DNA from 2 places in the Kitasatospora sp. NPDC092039 genome. Region 2 is predicted to be linked to the other one. Evidence: riboswitches for the same ligand, from Rfam matches in the RefSeq annotation. Region 2 holds a riboswitch; the other holds the start of a gene.

Region 1 (8,038 bases), on a different contig from region 2:
GATGTCGGCGACCTCGCGGAAGTCCTCGGCCTGGAAGCCGCGGGTGGCCAGGGCCGGGGTGCCGATGCGCAGGCCCGAGGTGACCATCGGCGGGCGCGGGTCGTTCGGGATCGCGTTGCGGTTGACGGTGATGCCGACCTCGTGCAGCCGGTCCTCGGCCTGCTGGCCGTCGAGCTGGCTGTTGCGCAGGTCGACCAGGACCAGGTGGACGTCGGTGCCGCCGGAGAGCACGGACGCGCCGGCCTCGGCCACGTCGGCCTGGAGCAGGCGCTCGGCGAGGATGCGGGCGCCGTCCAGGGTGCGCTGCTGGCGCTCCTTGAACTCCTCCGAGGCCGCGACCTTGAAGGCGACCGCCTTGCCGGCGATCACGTGCTCCAGCGGGCCGCCCTGCTGGCCGGGGAAGACCGCGGAGTTGATCTTCTTGGCGTACTCGGCCTTGGACAGGATGACGCCGCCGCGCGGGCCGCCCAGGGTCTTGTGGGTGGTGGTGGTGACCACGTCCGCGTACGGGACCGGGTTCGGGTGCAGCCCGGCGGCCACCAGACCGGCGAAGTGCGCCATGTCCACCATGAGCAGCGCGCCGACCTCGTCGGCGATCCGGCGGAACGCGGCGAAGTCGAGCTGGCGCGGGTAGGCCGACCAGCCGGCGATGATCAGCTTCGGCTGGTGCTCCTTGGCGAGGCGCTCGACCTCGGCCATGTCGACCTGACCGGTCTTCTCGTCCACGTGGTACGCGGCCACGTTGTAGAGCTTGCCGGAGAAGTTGATCTTCATGCCGTGGGTCAGGTGACCGCCGTGGGCCAGGGACAGGCCCAGGATGGTGTCGCCCGGCTGGATCAGCGCGAACATCGCGGCGGCGTTGGCCTGCGCGCCGGAGTGCGGCTGGACGTTGGCGTGCTCGGCGCCGAACAGCGCCTTGATGCGGTCGATCGCGATCTGCTCGACCACGTCGACGTGCTCGCAGCCGCCGTAGTAGCGGCGGCCGGGATAGCCCTCCGCGTACTTGTTGGTGAGCACCGAGCCCTGGGCCTCCATGACCGCCACCGGGGCGAAGTTCTCGGAGGCGATCATCTCCAGGGTGGTCTGCTGGCGGTGCAGCTCGGCGTCGACCGCGGCGGCGATCTCCGGGTCGAGGGCGTGCAGGGACTGGTTGAGAACCGTCATGGTGTGGTCTTCCCGGGAGGAGGAGGGAAAGGGGCCGGGGCGGGGCGGCCGCCGCGCGACCGCCCCTGGCAGGCGGATCAGCCCTGGGGGTTGGTGAGCGCGTCGTACTCGGCGGCGCTGAGCAGCTCGTCGGTGGCCTCGACGCGCACCTTGAACAGCCAGCCGCCCTCGAACGGGGCGCTGTTGACCAGGGCGTTGTCGTCCAGGACGTCCTGGTTGACCTCGGTGACCTCGCCGGTCACCGGGGAGTACAGGTCGCTGACCGACTTGGTGGACTCCAGCTCGCCGCAGGTCTCGCCGGCGGTCACGGTGTCACCGACCTCGGGGAGCTGCACGTAGACGATGTCACCGAGCGCGTCGGCGGCGTGCGCGGTGATGCCGACCGTGGAGACACCCTCCGCGTCCGCGGCGGTCAGCCACTCGTGCTCCTTGGTGTACTGCAGGTGCTGGGGGTTGCTCATGGCGTCATTCTCCAGGATGGGAAGCGGGTACGACGAAGCGGGCCGCCGCGCGGACGGCCGCGACGTGCGTGTATGGGGAAAACCGGGGCCCGCGGGGGCTCAGCGGGCGCGCTTGTAGAACGGCAGCGCGACGACCTGGACGGGCTCGTGCTTGCCGCGCACGTCCACCGCGACGGTGGTGCCGGGGGCGGCGTGGGCGGCGTCGACGTAGGCCATCGCGATCGGCTGCCCCAGCGTCGGGGACGGCGCGCCGGAGGTGATCCGGCCGATCGGCTCGCCGTCGGCGGAGACCACGGTGTACTCGGCGCGCGGCACCCGCTTGCCGTCGGAGACCAGGCCGACCAGCACCTTCGGCGGGTTGGTCTCGGCCGCGGCGGCGGCCTGCTCCAGCGCCTTGCGGCCGACGAACGCGCCCTCGTTGGTGGTCTTGTCGAAGCGGACGACCCGGCCCAGGCCGGCGTCGAACGGGGTGAGGTCGGTGGACAGCTCGTGCCCGTACAGCGGCATGCCGGCCTCCAGGCGCAGCGTGTCGCGGCAGGACAGGCCGCACGGGACCAGGCCGTGGCCCTCGCCCGCGGCGGTCAGCGCCTGCCAGACCGGCTCGGCGTCGACCGGGTGGCAGAAGATCTCGAAGCCGTCCTCGCCGGTGTAGCCGGTGCGGGCGAGCAGCACGTCGCGGCCGTCCACCTGGGCCGGGAGGATCGCGTAGTACTTCAGGCCGGGCAGGTCGGCGTCGGTGGTCTTCGCCAGGACGGCGGTGGCCTCCGGGCCCTGGACGGCGATCAGCGCGTAGGTGTCGCGGTCGTCGGTGACGACGGCGTCGAAGCCCTTGGCGCGGGCGATCAGCTCGTCGAGGACCAGCTGGGCGTTGGAGGCGTTGGCGACGACCAGGAAGGCGTCCTCGCGCAGGCGGTAGACGATCAGGTCGTCCAGGATGCCGCCGTCCTCGGCGCAGATCATGGTGTAGCGGGCGCGCAGCACGCCCAGCGCGGAGACGAAGCCGACCAGCGCGTGGTCCAGCATCTCGCCGGCCTGCGGGCCGGTGACGGTGATCTCGCCCATGTGCGAGAGGTCGAACAGGCCGGCCTTGGTGCGGACCGCGAGGTGCTCCTCGCGCTCGCTGCCGTAGCGCAGCGGCATGTCCCAGCCGGCGAAGTCGGTCATGGTCGCGCCGAGGGCGCGGTGCAGCGCGTCGAGCGCGGTCAGGCGGAGGGACGACATGGCCAGGAACTCCTCGGTCGGGGCACTCAGGGGTGCGCGCACCGGACCGGACCCGCTCGGGGGCCGACCCTGCGCGCGGGCATGCGGCGGCGTGGGTCTCCCCATCTGTCGTCGAACCTGAGAGCTTCACCGCCCACCTGCCCGCAGCTGTTTCCAGCTTGGGGGACAGCATGGCGGCTTGCACCGTGGGTGGGCGCACGACAGGGCCGGGCGCCGCTTTCCAGATGTGCCTAACCCGTGCGGTAGGGGTGCCTGAGAGATTCCGGGGAGGACTTGCTCCTTCGGCGCCGGCTGTGCCTGAACGGCACTCCGGGCTCTCCCGCGCGGGTTCGAGCGGCCGGTATGGAGTTGTGGGGGCCCGCGGCGCATGCCGTCGGACGCGCACATCATGGCACGTCCGGGACGACGAGGGGAGGGGGGACCCGGTCACACCGCGCGGGACCCGAACACGAGTCCTGACCGCGCCCCCGCGCGCCTCTAGACTGCTGCGCGTCGGCGCAGCAGAGGGCGGCCGAACGGCAGAGGGCGGAATCGGCGGCGCATGGGGTACCCGGTGGAGCAGCAGCAGGGGTGGGGCGGACCGGAGGAGGCGCCGGCGGGCGGCTCCTGGCCGGCCAACGAGCTGGAGCAGGTGCTGACCGCGGCCCTGGGCGACCCGGGCGCGACGCCGCGGGTGATCGAGGTGCTGGCGCGCAGCCAGGTGTGGGTGCCGCTGCCGGCCGGGGGCGACCCGCAGGGGCAGTCGCTGGACCTGCCGACGATCGAGCTGGGCGGCGACCCGTACGTACCGGTGTTCTCCTCGCAGGAGGTGTTCCTCCAGCAGGCGCCCGGGATGGCCTTCGCGATCGCGCCGGTGTGGGAGTTCGCCCGCGGGCTGCCGCTGGGCGTGGGCATCGCGGTGAACCCGGAAGCGGTGGTGGGCCTCCCGGTCCCGCCGCAGGGCGTCGCCGAACTGCGCCGCGGCCCCCGCGAGGACCGCTGGGACGGCGCCGGCGACCTGGCGCCGACCGGCGGGCGGGTGGCGCTGCGCGAGCCGGTGCCGGGCGAGGACCCGGAGCACTTCCTGGCCGCCTGCCGGGCCGAACTCTCGGCGCTGCCGGGTGTGCTGACCGCCCGCAGGGCGCTGGCCAGCATCGAGGGCGAGCCGACCGTGATGTTCGTGGGCGTCCAGTTGGACCCGGCGGCGCCGGCCGATCCGGCCGCGGTGAACGACGCGCTCGGCCGAGCGCTGGGAACCGCGCCGCTGCCCGGCGGCGTCCACCTCGTACTGCTCGACCTCGCCGACGACCCGGTGGTCGAGTGGCTGCTCACCCGGGTACTGCCCTTCTATACGCGGGCGTGAGCGGGTTCGTATCAGAGGCACGTCGCCGTGGCGGTGGCCGGTGCCGCGCCATAGGGTGCGTGCAGACGGCCGACGGGCCGGCGGGTTGAGGGAAAGAGGCGCGGCGAGGTGGGCGCATGAGTGCGGGAACGGGAGCGGGCGGTGTGCCGGGGGCCTGGGGCCAGGCACCGGTCGCCGGGCGCCCGGGAGCTGATCCCGGCGCGTTGGAGCGCGCCCTGGGCGATGTCGCGCCGGAGCGCTACGACGCGTACGAGCGGCTGCTGCACGCGCTGGCGGACGGCCGGGTCTGGATGCTGCTGTGGCACGGCACGCCGGGCAGCCCGGACGCGCAGTACGGGAACATGGAGATCAGCGGCCACGGCTACGCGCCGGCCGTCACCTCGCCCGAACAACTGACCTCCTCCGGCTGGGCGCGGGCCCACGAGGTCATCTCCGGCCGGGAGATCGCGGCCTCGCTGTACCGCACCCGCTGGGGCCTGTGGCTCAACCCGCACGCGCCCGGCGGGGGCGTCGGGGTGCCGTGGGCGGACCTGCGGCGGGTCGCCGCGGGCCTGGACCGGCTGCCGGCCGGGCCGTTGAAGCTGAGCGAGCCGCAGCTGAACGCCCAGCCGTTCTTCGCGCTGCTGGAGCGGCAGGCCGGCGAGGTGCGCGCGGTACGGGCGCTGCGCCGGGCCTGGGTGCAGCCCGCGGTGGGGGAGCCGTACCTGGCGATCGGCCTCGACCTGTACGAGAGCTCGCCGCCGGCGGTGGAGGCGGTGCGGGCGCTGATGCGGCGCGCGATCGCGGTGGCCCCGGAGGGGCTCGCGGTGTCCACGGTGGCGATGTCGGACGAGTACGACCCGGTGGCGCTGTGGATGCGCGCCAACGCCCGGCCGTTCTTCGACCGGGAGTCGGGCCGCCCGCCGACCGGTCCGTACCCGCCGGTGCCCCCGCCGCCGTACCCCGGGCACTCGATGCCGGGCTACGCGTACGGCACCCAGCCGCCGGCGCCGGGCTGGCAGCAGCCGTCGCCGCAGCGGCCTTGGCCCGGCTACCCCGGGCGCTGATTCCCGAAACCCATTCCCGCGAAGCCGACTTGATTGTCCGTCAAGTCGGCTTCGATGCTTTCCGGACGAATTTCCGGATGTGCGGCCCGGTCATCTTGACATGGCAGTTACAGCCATGTGAAGAGGTGTATGCCGAAGATCGGGAAGGTGCATGCGCGCAGATCACAGTTGGGCATCTGTCGGTTGTCAGGGCTGGCGCAAGCCAGTTCGGATGGCAGAGAGTTCTGCGCAACGCACCGCGCGTGCTGGAACCCCACAAAGGTGAGCGCGCACGCCGACAGCCCGGCCACGCGACGCCCATCCCGCGTGGTGGCAGTGCCTGTGCACGAAGCACTGCCGTCAAGACCCGCTCCTCCTAAGCACTTCCGCACGTCCGCAGCCGCACCGCCGAAGCCGGCGACCGGCACCCGTGGGCCGGCCACCGTCGGCGAGGGGACCTACTGACCATGACCGCATCCGTGACCACCGCCGGGAACGATCCGGAGGCACCCGCCGCCGCAAGCCCGGCCAAGACGATCGAGGGCCGCTCCCTCGGTCAGATCGCCTGGACCCGCTTCAAGCGGGACAAGGCCGCCGTCGTCGGCGGCGTCGTGGTGATCCTGTTGATCCTGCTCGCCGTGCTGGCCAAGCCGATCGAGTCGCTGTTCGGGCTGGATCCGGACGCCCTCCACCAGGACCTGCTGGACGCCGACCTCGGTGGCCTGCCGTTCGGCGACTGGGGCGGCATGAGCTGGGAGCACCCGCTCGGCGTCGACCCGCTGCAGGGCCGTGACCTGCTGACCCGCGTCATCGAGGGCTCCTGGGTCTCCCTGCTGGTCGCCTTCGGCGCGACCGTGCTGTCCAACACCATCGGCACCGTGCTCGGCATCATGGCCGGCTACTACGGCGGCTGGGTGGACACCCTGATCAGCCGGGTGATGGACGTCTTCCTGGCCTTCCCGCTGCTGCTCTTCGCCATCGCGATCTCGACCTCGCTGCAGGGCGGCGCGTTCGGCCTGCACGGCCTGCCGCTGCACATCCTGGTGCTGATCTTCGTGATCGGCTTCTTCAACTGGCCCTACATGGGCCGGATCGTGCGCGGCCAGACGCTCTCGCTGCGCGAACGGGAGTTCGTCCACGCGGCCCGCAGCCTCGGCGCGCGCGGCCCGTTCATCCTGTTCAAGGAACTGCTGCCCAACCTGGTCGGTCCGATCCTGGTCTACTCGACCCTGCTGATCCCGACCAACATCCTCTTCGAGGCCGGGCTGAGCTTCCTCGGCGTCGGCATCCAGCCCCCGCAGGCCTCCTGGGGCGGGATGCTCCAGGACGCCATCCGGTACTACCAGGTGGACCCCCAGTACATGGTGGTCCCCGGGCTGGCGATCTTCGTCACCGTGCTCGCCTTCAACCTGCTCGGCGACGGCCTGCGCGACGCCCTCGATCCCAAGAGCAACTGACCCAGCGTCATCCACTGGCCCCGAGTCATCACATGACCCTGCGTCAGGACCCTCCACCGCCTCCACATCCCTCAAGGGGTTGATCTCACCCATGCGTAGGTCCCGTACCGTCGCCCTGACCGCTGCGGCCGCCGCCGCGGTCCTGGTCGTGACCGGTTGCACCAGCTCGTCGAAGAGCGGCGGCTCCTCCTCGGCCTCCGGCTCCGCCGGGGGCGGCGCCAACGCGGCCACCAAGAGCATCGTCAACGCCTCGGACAAGAAGGGCGGGACGGTGACCTACGAGATGAAGGGCACCCCGGACTCGCTCGACCCGGGCAACACGTACTACGCGTACATCTACAACTTCTCGCGGCTGTACTCCCGCGCGCTGACCACCTTCAACCCGGCGCCGGGCGAGGAGGGCAACAAGCTCGTCCCGGACCTCGCCGAGTCGATGGGTCAGCCGAGCGCGGACGGCCTGACCTGGACGTACAAGCTGCGGGCCGGCCTGAAGTACGACGACGGCACCCCGATCACCTCGAAGGACGTCAAGTACGCCGTCGAGCGCTCCAACTACACGGACGTGCTCACCAACGGCCCGACGTACTTCCGCAACCTGCTGGTCGACAACCCGACGCCGTACGAGGGTCCGTACAAGGACAAGGCCGGCGGCCTGAACTCGATCGAGACGCCGGACGACACCACGGTGGTCTTCCACCTCCAGCACCCGTTCGCGGACTTCGACTACCTGGTCAGCGCCCCGCAGACCGCGCCGGTCCCGCAGGCGAAGGACAACGGCGCCGAGTACGTCAAGCACGTCATGTCCTCGGGCGCCTACAAGTTCGAGTCCTACGAGGACGGCAAGCAGGCCGTCCTGGTGCCGAACACCAACTGGGACAAGAGCACCGACCCGATCCGCAAGCAGCTCGCGGACAAGATCGTGCTCCGGTTCAACATCGACCAGGCCACCATCGACAAGGACCTGCTGGCCGGCAACGCCCAGGTCGACCTGGTGGGCGCCGGCGTCGACCCGCAGACCCAGGCGCAGATCCTGCAGGACCCGAAGCTGAAGGCCAACACCGACAACGCCTACGGCGGTCGCCTGGTCTACATGGCGATCAACTCCAAGCTCGCGCCGTTCGACAACGTCGAGTGCCGCAAGGCCGTCCAGTACGCGATCGACAAGGTCTCGGTGCAGACCGCCCAGGGCGGCCCGATCCGCGGCCAGATCGCCAACACGGTGCTCCCGCCGGACGTCCCGGGCCACCAGGACTTCAACCTGTACGAGACCAAGGACAACAAGGGCGACGAGGCCAAGGCCAAGGAGCACCTGAAGGCCTGCGGCAAGGAGGGCGGCTTCAACACCGTCATCTCGGCCCGCACCGAGCG
Region 2 (8,038 bases):
CCCAGCGCAGGGTGTTCCAGGTAGCAACGGTGCTCTGCTCGCTGGCGCTGGCGCCGAGCGCCTGGGTGTGGTGCGCCGCGGGGGACCGGGTGGGCACCGTGGAGAGCGCGCCCGCCGCTCCGGTCGCGGTGGTCTTCGGCGCCGGGCTGGACCAGGGCAAGCCCTCGCCGTACCTGGAGCACCGGCTGGTCGCGGCGCTGGACCTGTACCGGGAGGGGAAGGTGCAGGCCATCCTGGTGACCGGGGACAACGGGCGGGTCGAGTACGACGAGCCCGACGCGATGTACACCTACCTGACGGCGCACGGGGTGCCCGAGGACCGCGTGGTGCGGGACTACGCGGGCTTCGACACCTGGGACTCCTGCACCCGGGCGCGCCGGATCTTCGGGGTGGACCACGCGGTGCTGGTGAGCCAGGACTTCCACGTCCGCCGGGCGCTGGCGCTGTGCGAGGCGGCGGGAATCCGCTCCTACGCGGTCGGGGTGCCGGAACTGCACGACGCGACCTGGCTGTACGGCGGGCTGCGGGAGGTCGCCGGGGCGGGCAAGGCGGCGGCCGATGCCTGGCTGCGGCCGGACCCGCTGTTCCTCGGGCCGACCGAGGACGGCATCCCGAAGGCGCTGGCGGAGGCGGCGAGGAGGTAGCGGCCGGGCAGGCGTCCGGCCGGGTTCGTACGCACTGTCGGACCCGTACGCGATGATCGGCGGGTGCGATCTCTGCCGAGCATCATCCACCTCGACATGGACGCCTTCTTCGCGGCGGTGGAGCAGGCGGCCAAGCCGAGCCTGCGCGGCAAGCCGGTGATCGTCGGCGGGCTCGGCGGGCGCGGCGTGGTCTCCACGGCCTCGTACGAGGCGCGCAGGTTCGGGGTGCACTCGGCGATGCCGATGGCCCAGGCGCGCCGGCTCTGCCCCAACGCCGCCTTCCTCTCGGGGAGGTTCGAGGCCTACCGGCAGAACAGCGAGATCGTGATGGGGCTGCTGCGGCAGCTGTCCCCGCTGGTGCAGCCGCTCAGCCTGGACGAGGCCTTCGTGGACCTGGAGGCCGGCCCGTACGGCCCGGCGCTGCTGGACGCGGACCACGAGACCGGCGAGCAGCTGGTGCTGGCGCTGGCGGAGGACCTGCGGGCGGACATCCACCGGCTGACCGGGCTGACCGGCTCGGTCGGGGCGGCCGGGTCCAAGCTGATGGCCAAGATCGCCTCCGAGCAGGCCAAGCCGGACGGCCTCGTGATGATCGAGCCCGGGGAGGAGCGGGCCGTGCTCGGCCCGATGCCGGTGCGGGCGCTGCCCGGGATCGGGCCGGCCACCGAGCAGGTGCTGCGCCGGGCCGGGCTGAACACGGTGGCCGACCTCGCGGAGGCGGGGGAGGCGGAGCTGGTGCAGCTGGTCGGGCGGGCGCACGGCGCCGGGATCTTCCAGATGTCCATAGGGCTGGACGACCGGCCGGTGGTCGCGGACCAGGACGCCAAGTCCGTGTCGGTGGAGGACACCTACGAGGTGGACCTGGCCGACCGGGAGCGGGTGCTGCGCGAGGTGGAGGCGCTGGCCGGCCGGTGCGTGCGGCGGCTGCGGGCGGCCGGGCGCTCGGGGCGGACGGTGGTGCTCAAGGTGCGGCGGTTCGACTTCTCGACACTGACCCGCTCGGAGACGCTGGGCGGCCCCACCGACGACGAGACGGTGATCACCGCGACCGCGCGCCGGCTGGCCGAGCAGGTGGACATCACCGGCGGGGTCCGGCTGCTCGGCGTGGGCGTCGCCCAACTCGCCGACTACACCCAGGAGGACCTGTTCGCCCAGGCGCTGCGGGAGGAGGCCGCGGAGCAGGTGGAGGCGGCGGCCGAGGCGGTGGAGGCCGAGGAGGAGCCGGAGGCCGTCGTGGTGCGGCGATGGATGCCCGGACAGGACGTCCGGCACGAGGAGTTCGGCCCGGGCTGGGTGCAGGGCAGTGGCGTCGGGAGGGTCACCGTACGGTTCGAGACGCCGTGGAGCGGGCCGGGGCGGGTGCGGACCTTCGCGGTGGACGACCCCGCGCTCGAACCGTCCCGGGCGTTGCCGCTGCGGCAGGACGAGGGGGCGGCGGACGGCGCGGCGGGCGCGGACGGCGGTCCGGCCGAGGGGGCCTGAAACGCGAAGCGGCCCCACCCGGTGGGGGAGTACCGGGTGGGGCCGATCACCGTGCCGGACCCCGTACGTTCGTGATGCCCTCGCGACGCACGGAGGCCGGGCCCCGCGCCCTGTCCCTGAGCGCGGGGGCCGGACGCCTCGTCAGGCGTCGGTCTTGACCAGCGCGGGGCTGGAGTCCTGCTGGGCCGAGCCGCCGACGACGGCCGGGGTGGCGGCCGACTTGGCGCCGCGGATCAGGAACGGGACGACGCCGGCGACGATGCAGACGACGGCCGCGGTCCAGAACGCGTGCTTGTAGGCGTCCAGGGTGGGCAGGGAGAGCGGGATCTGCGGCGGCAGCTTCATGAGGTCGCCGGTCAGGATGGCGGCCATGACGGCGGTGCCGATCGCGCCACCGACCGTGCGCAGCACGGAGTTCATGCCGTTGGCGATGCCGCTCTGCTCGGCCGGGACGGCGCCGTTGATGTAGGCGGGCATCGCGGCGAAGGCGAGGCCGACGCCGAGACCGAAGATCGCCGAGGCGGTGTAGATGTCACCCTCGCGCCCGTGGCGCACGGCCAGGTAGGCCATCGCGACGGCGCCGAGGACGCCACCGAGGACCAGCGGCAGGCGCGGGCCGCGACGGGCGATCAGCAGGGCGCCGACCGGGGCGGCGACCATCGAGCCGATCGCGGACGGCAGCAGCATGATGCCGGCGTGCAGCACGGTGGCGGTGAAGCCGTAGTGGGTCAGCTTCTCCGGGGTCTGGGCGAAGTTGCTGATGACCATGAAGGACCCGTACATGCCGAAGCCGATGAGCAGGCCGGCCACGTTGGTGAAGGCGACGGCCGGACGGGCCATCATCTTCATGTCCACCAGCGGGTGGGCGACCTTGGTCTCGATGATCCCCCAGACGAGGGCGACCACGGCGGCGACGGCGAACAGGCCGAGCGTCTTGTTGGAGGTCCAGCCCCAGTGGTTGCCCTGGCTGACCGCGACCAGCAGTGCGGAGAGCCAGCCGGCCAGGGTGATCGCGCCCAGCGGGTCGGCGCCGCCCTCCTTGTCGGTGACCGGGTCGGTCGGGACGCGGAAGGCGACCAGCGCGACCGCGAGCAGGCCGAAGAGCAGGCCCATCCAGAAGATCGACTTGTAGTCCCAGTGCTCCAGCAGGAGGCCGGTGGCGACCAGGCCGAGGCCGGAGCCGACGCCCATCGAGGCGCTGATGGCGGCGACGCCGCCGGTGACCTTCTCCTTGGGCAGTTCGTCACGGACGATGCTGATCGCCAGCGGCAGGACGCCACCGCCGGCGCCCTGGAGGACGCGGGCGACGACCAACCAGGTGAAGGAGTGGGTGCTGACCGCCAGCGCCGAACCGGCGACCAGGCCGGCCAGCGAGATCAGCAGCATCGGCTTGCGGCCCCGGAGGTCGCCGAAGCGGCCCAGGAGAGGAGTCAGCACGGCTGCGGAGAGCAGGTTGGCGGTCATCAGCCAGGTGATGCTGGACGCGGAGACGTTCAGTTCCTTGGCCAGCGAGGGCAGGATCGGGACGACCGCGGTCTGCACCACGCTGAACGACAGCATCGCCAGGATGAGGGCCGGCAGGACCCGGGCGCTGCTCTGCTTCTCGGCCGCGGTGGTGGGCTGTGGTGCCTCACTCACGGTTGCTTCCTCTCGTACATAGTGAATGAACTGAAGTAACCATGCCGGGTGATACTTCAGAGTGTCAAATATCGAGTGGTTAAGCTTTGGCAAAGGCGAACGGTCCGGTACGCGACAAGGGCCCCGGACGGTGTCCGGGGCCCTTGTCGCGCGGTGGTGTCAGACGAGCGGCCGTACGGGGGCCGGGCGGGACGAGGCGGCGGCCGGGGTCGAGTCGGTCGGCGAGCCGTGGGCCTGGCCGGCGGTGGTGTCGTGGACTTCGACGTGCTCGCGGCGGAGCTCCTCCCGGACCATCTCCTCGGTGGTGTACCGCTCGACGATCAGGCGGACCCGCTCGATGGGGGCGAGGTGCTTGTGGACCACCGGGCGTTCCTCGCGGAGGGTGACCTCCTCGACGGCCTCGGCGATGTCCTTCTCGGTGAGCGCGGCACGCTCGGCCTCGCTGACCGGCATCCGTTCGACCCGGACGCGCTCCCGGACCACCGGGACGCGGCGCTCGACCTGTTCGGTCGTCACGTACTTGCGCAGCTTCGCGGTGCCGAGGGTGTGCCACTCGGTGGTGATCTCCAGCCGCTCCTCGCGGCAGGTGATCTCGACCGGGCCGCTGGGAGCGGAGCCGGTGTTCGCGGCGGTGGTCGTGGTGGGGGCGGACGCCGCCGGGGCGGGCGCGGGGGCCGGCTGCGAGTGCGGCCTCGGCTCCAGGGCGGGCGCCACGGACGGGGTGGTCGGCGGGGCGGTCGAGGCGGTGCTGGCGGCCGCGGGAGTGCTGAGGGTCCGCATGTCGGCCTCCGGGGCGGTCCTGGTGGTGTCGGCGACGGTGAGGGTCGGGGCGGTGGAGCCGGGCGCGGCGGCGGCGGGAACCGGGGTCCTGGCCGGGGCCGGCTCGGGCGAGCGCTCGGGACTGTGGAAGGTGAGCGGCTTGGCCGGGGCCGCCGCGGTGGTGGTGGCGGCTGCTGCCGTGGTGCCGAAGTCGAGGTCGGGCTGCTTGGCGTGGCTGCCGTTCTCGCCGTTCGGGCGGCCGTCCATCGAGGTGTCGAGCCCGTAGTAGCGGTAGAGCTGGAGCTCCTGGGCGGGGGACAGGTGCTGGCCGACGCCGAAGTCCGGCGACTCCTTCACCAGCGACTTGTCGTACGGCACCCGGAGTTCCTCGCCGGAGAACTCGCTCGTGGTCAGCGGGACGAAGGCGTCCCGGCCGAAGATGCCGGTCCGGACCGCGGCCCACTCCGGCCGGCCGGTGGCGTCGTCCAGGTAGACCTCGTCGACCGTGCCGATCTTGTCTCCGTTGCGGTCGACGGCCTTGTGACCGATGAGGTCCCGTGGGTCGATGTCGGTCTGCACTCTTTCCTCCCGTGCGCTGAGCCTGCGGAAGTCCCGCAGAAAGGCGGCCGGAGCACCCGTGCCGGTCGCCACTTCACACCAAAAGCCATGAATCGGGCGGTCGCTACCGGGGTGCGCCCGGACGGGCGGCGCGCTGGACCGTCCGGGGGACGCGCGTAGACCCCGAGTGACCTGACGCACCCGTGATCGGAGGGCCTCCCGCTGGTACCCTGGGCGGCGACCGCAGAGCCCGCTCGGGAGAGTCTCCGACCGCGAAAACCGCTGGTCGGGGCGCCGAAGGAGCAACTCCTCCCCGGAATCTCTCAGGCATCCGTACCGTGTGGGGTAGGTCACTCTGGAAAGCAGGGCAGGAGTGTCGGCATGGGAGCCGGCGATCACCACCCTCACCGACGGTGCAAGCCGGCGGGGTGCCACAGCGCTCCGTGCGGGTGAAGCTCTCAGGTCCCGATGACAGAGGGGGAGGCCTGTCGGGTCCGCCCGCCCCGGTTCGTCCGCTGTGCGCAGCGGCGACGGCCGGCCGGCGTGCGTACCCCCGCCGGTCCGTGACCAGGAGGCCTCGACCACCATGAACGCCCAGCCGAACGCGGGACGCCCCACCAGCGCCTCGACCCTCACCGAGCTTGAGCTGGCCAGCCCCTTCGAGAACCGCCACATCGGCCCCGACGCCGCCGCGCAGGAGAAGATGCTGGCGTCCGTCGGCTACGGCTCGCTGGACGAGCTCGCGGCCACCGCGGTGCCCGAGGCGATCCGTTCCATCACCGCCCTGGACCTGCCCGCGGGCCGGACCGAGGCCCAGGTCCTGGCCGAGCTGCGCGAGCTGGCCGGCCGCAACCAGGTGCTCCAGCCGATGATCGGCCTGGGCTACTACGGCACCTTCACCCCGCCGGTGGTCCTGCGCAACGTCATGGAGAACCCGGCCTGGTACACCGCCTACACCCCGTACCAGCCGGAGATCTCGCAGGGCCGCCTGGAGGCGCTGCTCAACTTCCAGACCGTGGTCTCCGACCTGACCGGCCTGCCGACCTCCGGCTCCTCGCTGCTGGACGAGGGCACCGCCGCCGCCGAGGCGATGGCGCTGGCCCGCCGCGTCACCAAGGTCAAGGGCGGTGTCTTCCTGGTCGACGCCGAGACCCTGCCGCAGACCGTCGCGGTGATCAACACCCGCGCGGTGCCGACCGGCGTCGAGGTCGTCGTCGCCGACCTGTCCGAGGGCATCCCGGCCGAGATCGCCGAGCGCGGCGTCTTCGGCGTGCTGCTCCAGTACCCGGGCGCCACCGGCGTGGTCCGCGACCTCGCCCCGGTGATCGAGCAGGCGCACGGCCTGGGCGCGATCGTCGCCGTCGCCGCCGACCTGCTCGCGCTGACCCTGCTCAAGTCCCCGGGCTCGCTGGGCGCCGACATCGCCTGCGGCACCTCGCAGCGCTTCGGCGTCCCGATGGGCTTCGGCGGCCCGCACGCCGGCTACCTGTCGGTGCGCGCGGAGTACGCCCGCTCGCTGCCCGGCCGCCTGGTCGGCGTCTCCGTCGACGCCGACGGCAACCGCGCCTACCGCCTGGCGCTGCAGACCCGCGAGCAGCACATCCGCCGCGAGAAGGCCACCAGCAACATCTGCACCGCCCAGGTGCTGCTCGCCGTGATGGCCTCGATGTACGCCGTCTACCACGGCCCGGACGGCCTGGCCGACATCGCCCGCCGCACCCACCGCTACGCCGCCGCCCTCGCCGAGGGCCTGCGGGCCGGCGGCGTCGAGCTGCTGCACGGCGAGTTCTTCGACACCGTCACCGCCGTCGTCCCGGGCCGCGCCGCCGAGATCGCCGCCGCCGCCCGCGCCAACGGCATCAACCTGTACCAGGACGGCGAGGACCGGATCTCCGTCTCCACCGACGAGACCACCACCCGCGAGCACCTGGCCGGCGTCTGGGCCGCGTTCGGCGTCCCCGCCGCCGAGGTCGCCGAGGCCGCCGACGCGCTGCCCGCCGCGCTGCTGCGCGAGGACGAGTACCTGACCCACCCGGTCTTCCACAGCCACCGCTCGGAGACCGCCATGCTGCGCTACCTGCGCCGCCTGTCGGACCGGGACTACGCGTTGGACCGTGGCATGATCCCGCTGGGCTCCTGCACCATGAAGCTCAACGCGACCACCGAGATGGAGGCGGTGACCTGGCCGGAGTTCGGCCAGCTGCACCCCTTCGCGCCGATCGACCAGGCCCAGGGCTACCTGACCCTGATCCGCCAGCTGGAGCAGCAGCTGGCCGAGGTGACCGGCTACGACGCCGTGTCGATCCAGCCGAACGCGGGCTCGCAGGGCGAGCTGGCCGGTCTGCTGGCCGTCCGCGCCTACCACCACGCCAACGGCGACACCCAGCGCGACGTCTGCCTGATCCCGTCCTCGGCGCACGGCACCAACGCGGCCTCCGCGGTGATGGCCGGCATGCGCGTGGTCGTGGTGAAGACCCTGGTCGACGGAGACGTGGACGTCGACGACCTGAAGGCCAAGATCGAGCAGCACCGCGACAACCTCGCCGTGCTGATGGTCACCTACCCGTCCACCCACGGCGTGTACGAGACCCAGATCACCGACATCTGCGCCCTGGTGCACGAGGCCGGCGGCCAGGTGTACGTGGACGGCGCCAACCTGAACGCCCTGGTCGGCCTCGCCAAGCCGGGCAAGTTCGGCGCGGACGTCTCGCACCTGAACCTGCACAAGACCTTCTGCATCCCGCACGGCGGTGGCGGCCCGGGCGTCGGCCCGGTCGCGGTGCGCGCCCACCTGGCGCCGTACCTGCCGAACCACCCGCTGCAGGAGGAGGCCGGCCCGGCCACCGGCGTCGGCCCGATCTCGGCCGCGCCGTGGGGCTCGGCGGCCATCCTGCCGATCTCCTGGGCGTACGTCCGGCTGATGGGCGGCGAGGGCCTCAAGCACGCGACCCAGATCG

What was found. A riboswitch is a leader RNA that binds a small molecule or an ion and turns the genes downstream of it on or off. The one in region 2 is predicted to bind glycine.
Region 1: another riboswitch for glycine. It lies ahead of gcvT (glycine cleavage system aminomethyltransferase GcvT); the one in region 2 lies ahead of gcvP (aminomethyl-transferring glycine dehydrogenase).

Annotation. Positions count from the first base shown of each region.
Region 1 is NZ_JBIVSD010000008.1:290,630-298,667, forward strand. Features, by position in the region: gene glyA (serine hydroxymethyltransferase) at 1-1,164, opposite strand, end outside; gene gcvH (glycine cleavage system protein GcvH) at 1,242-1,625, opposite strand; gene gcvT (glycine cleavage system aminomethyltransferase GcvT) at 1,725-2,846, opposite strand; glycine riboswitch at 3,077-3,178, opposite strand; gene ACIQI7_RS18610 (enhanced serine sensitivity protein SseB C-terminal domain-containing protein) at 3,388-4,188, shown strand; gene ACIQI7_RS18615 (enhanced serine sensitivity protein SseB C-terminal domain-containing protein) at 4,305-5,234, shown strand; gene ACIQI7_RS18620 (ABC transporter permease) at 5,681-6,670, shown strand; gene ACIQI7_RS18625 (ABC transporter substrate-binding protein) at 6,762-8,038, shown strand, end outside.
Region 2 is NZ_JBIVSD010000018.1:170,586-178,623, reverse strand. Features, by position in the region: gene ACIQI7_RS30240 (vancomycin high temperature exclusion protein) at 1-644, shown strand, start outside; gene ACIQI7_RS30235 (DNA polymerase IV) at 708-2,126, shown strand; gene ACIQI7_RS30230 (MFS transporter) at 2,268-3,764, opposite strand; gene ACIQI7_RS30225 (PRC and DUF2382 domain-containing protein) at 3,924-5,102, opposite strand; glycine riboswitch at 5,327-5,430, shown strand; gene gcvP (aminomethyl-transferring glycine dehydrogenase) at 5,668-8,038, shown strand, end outside.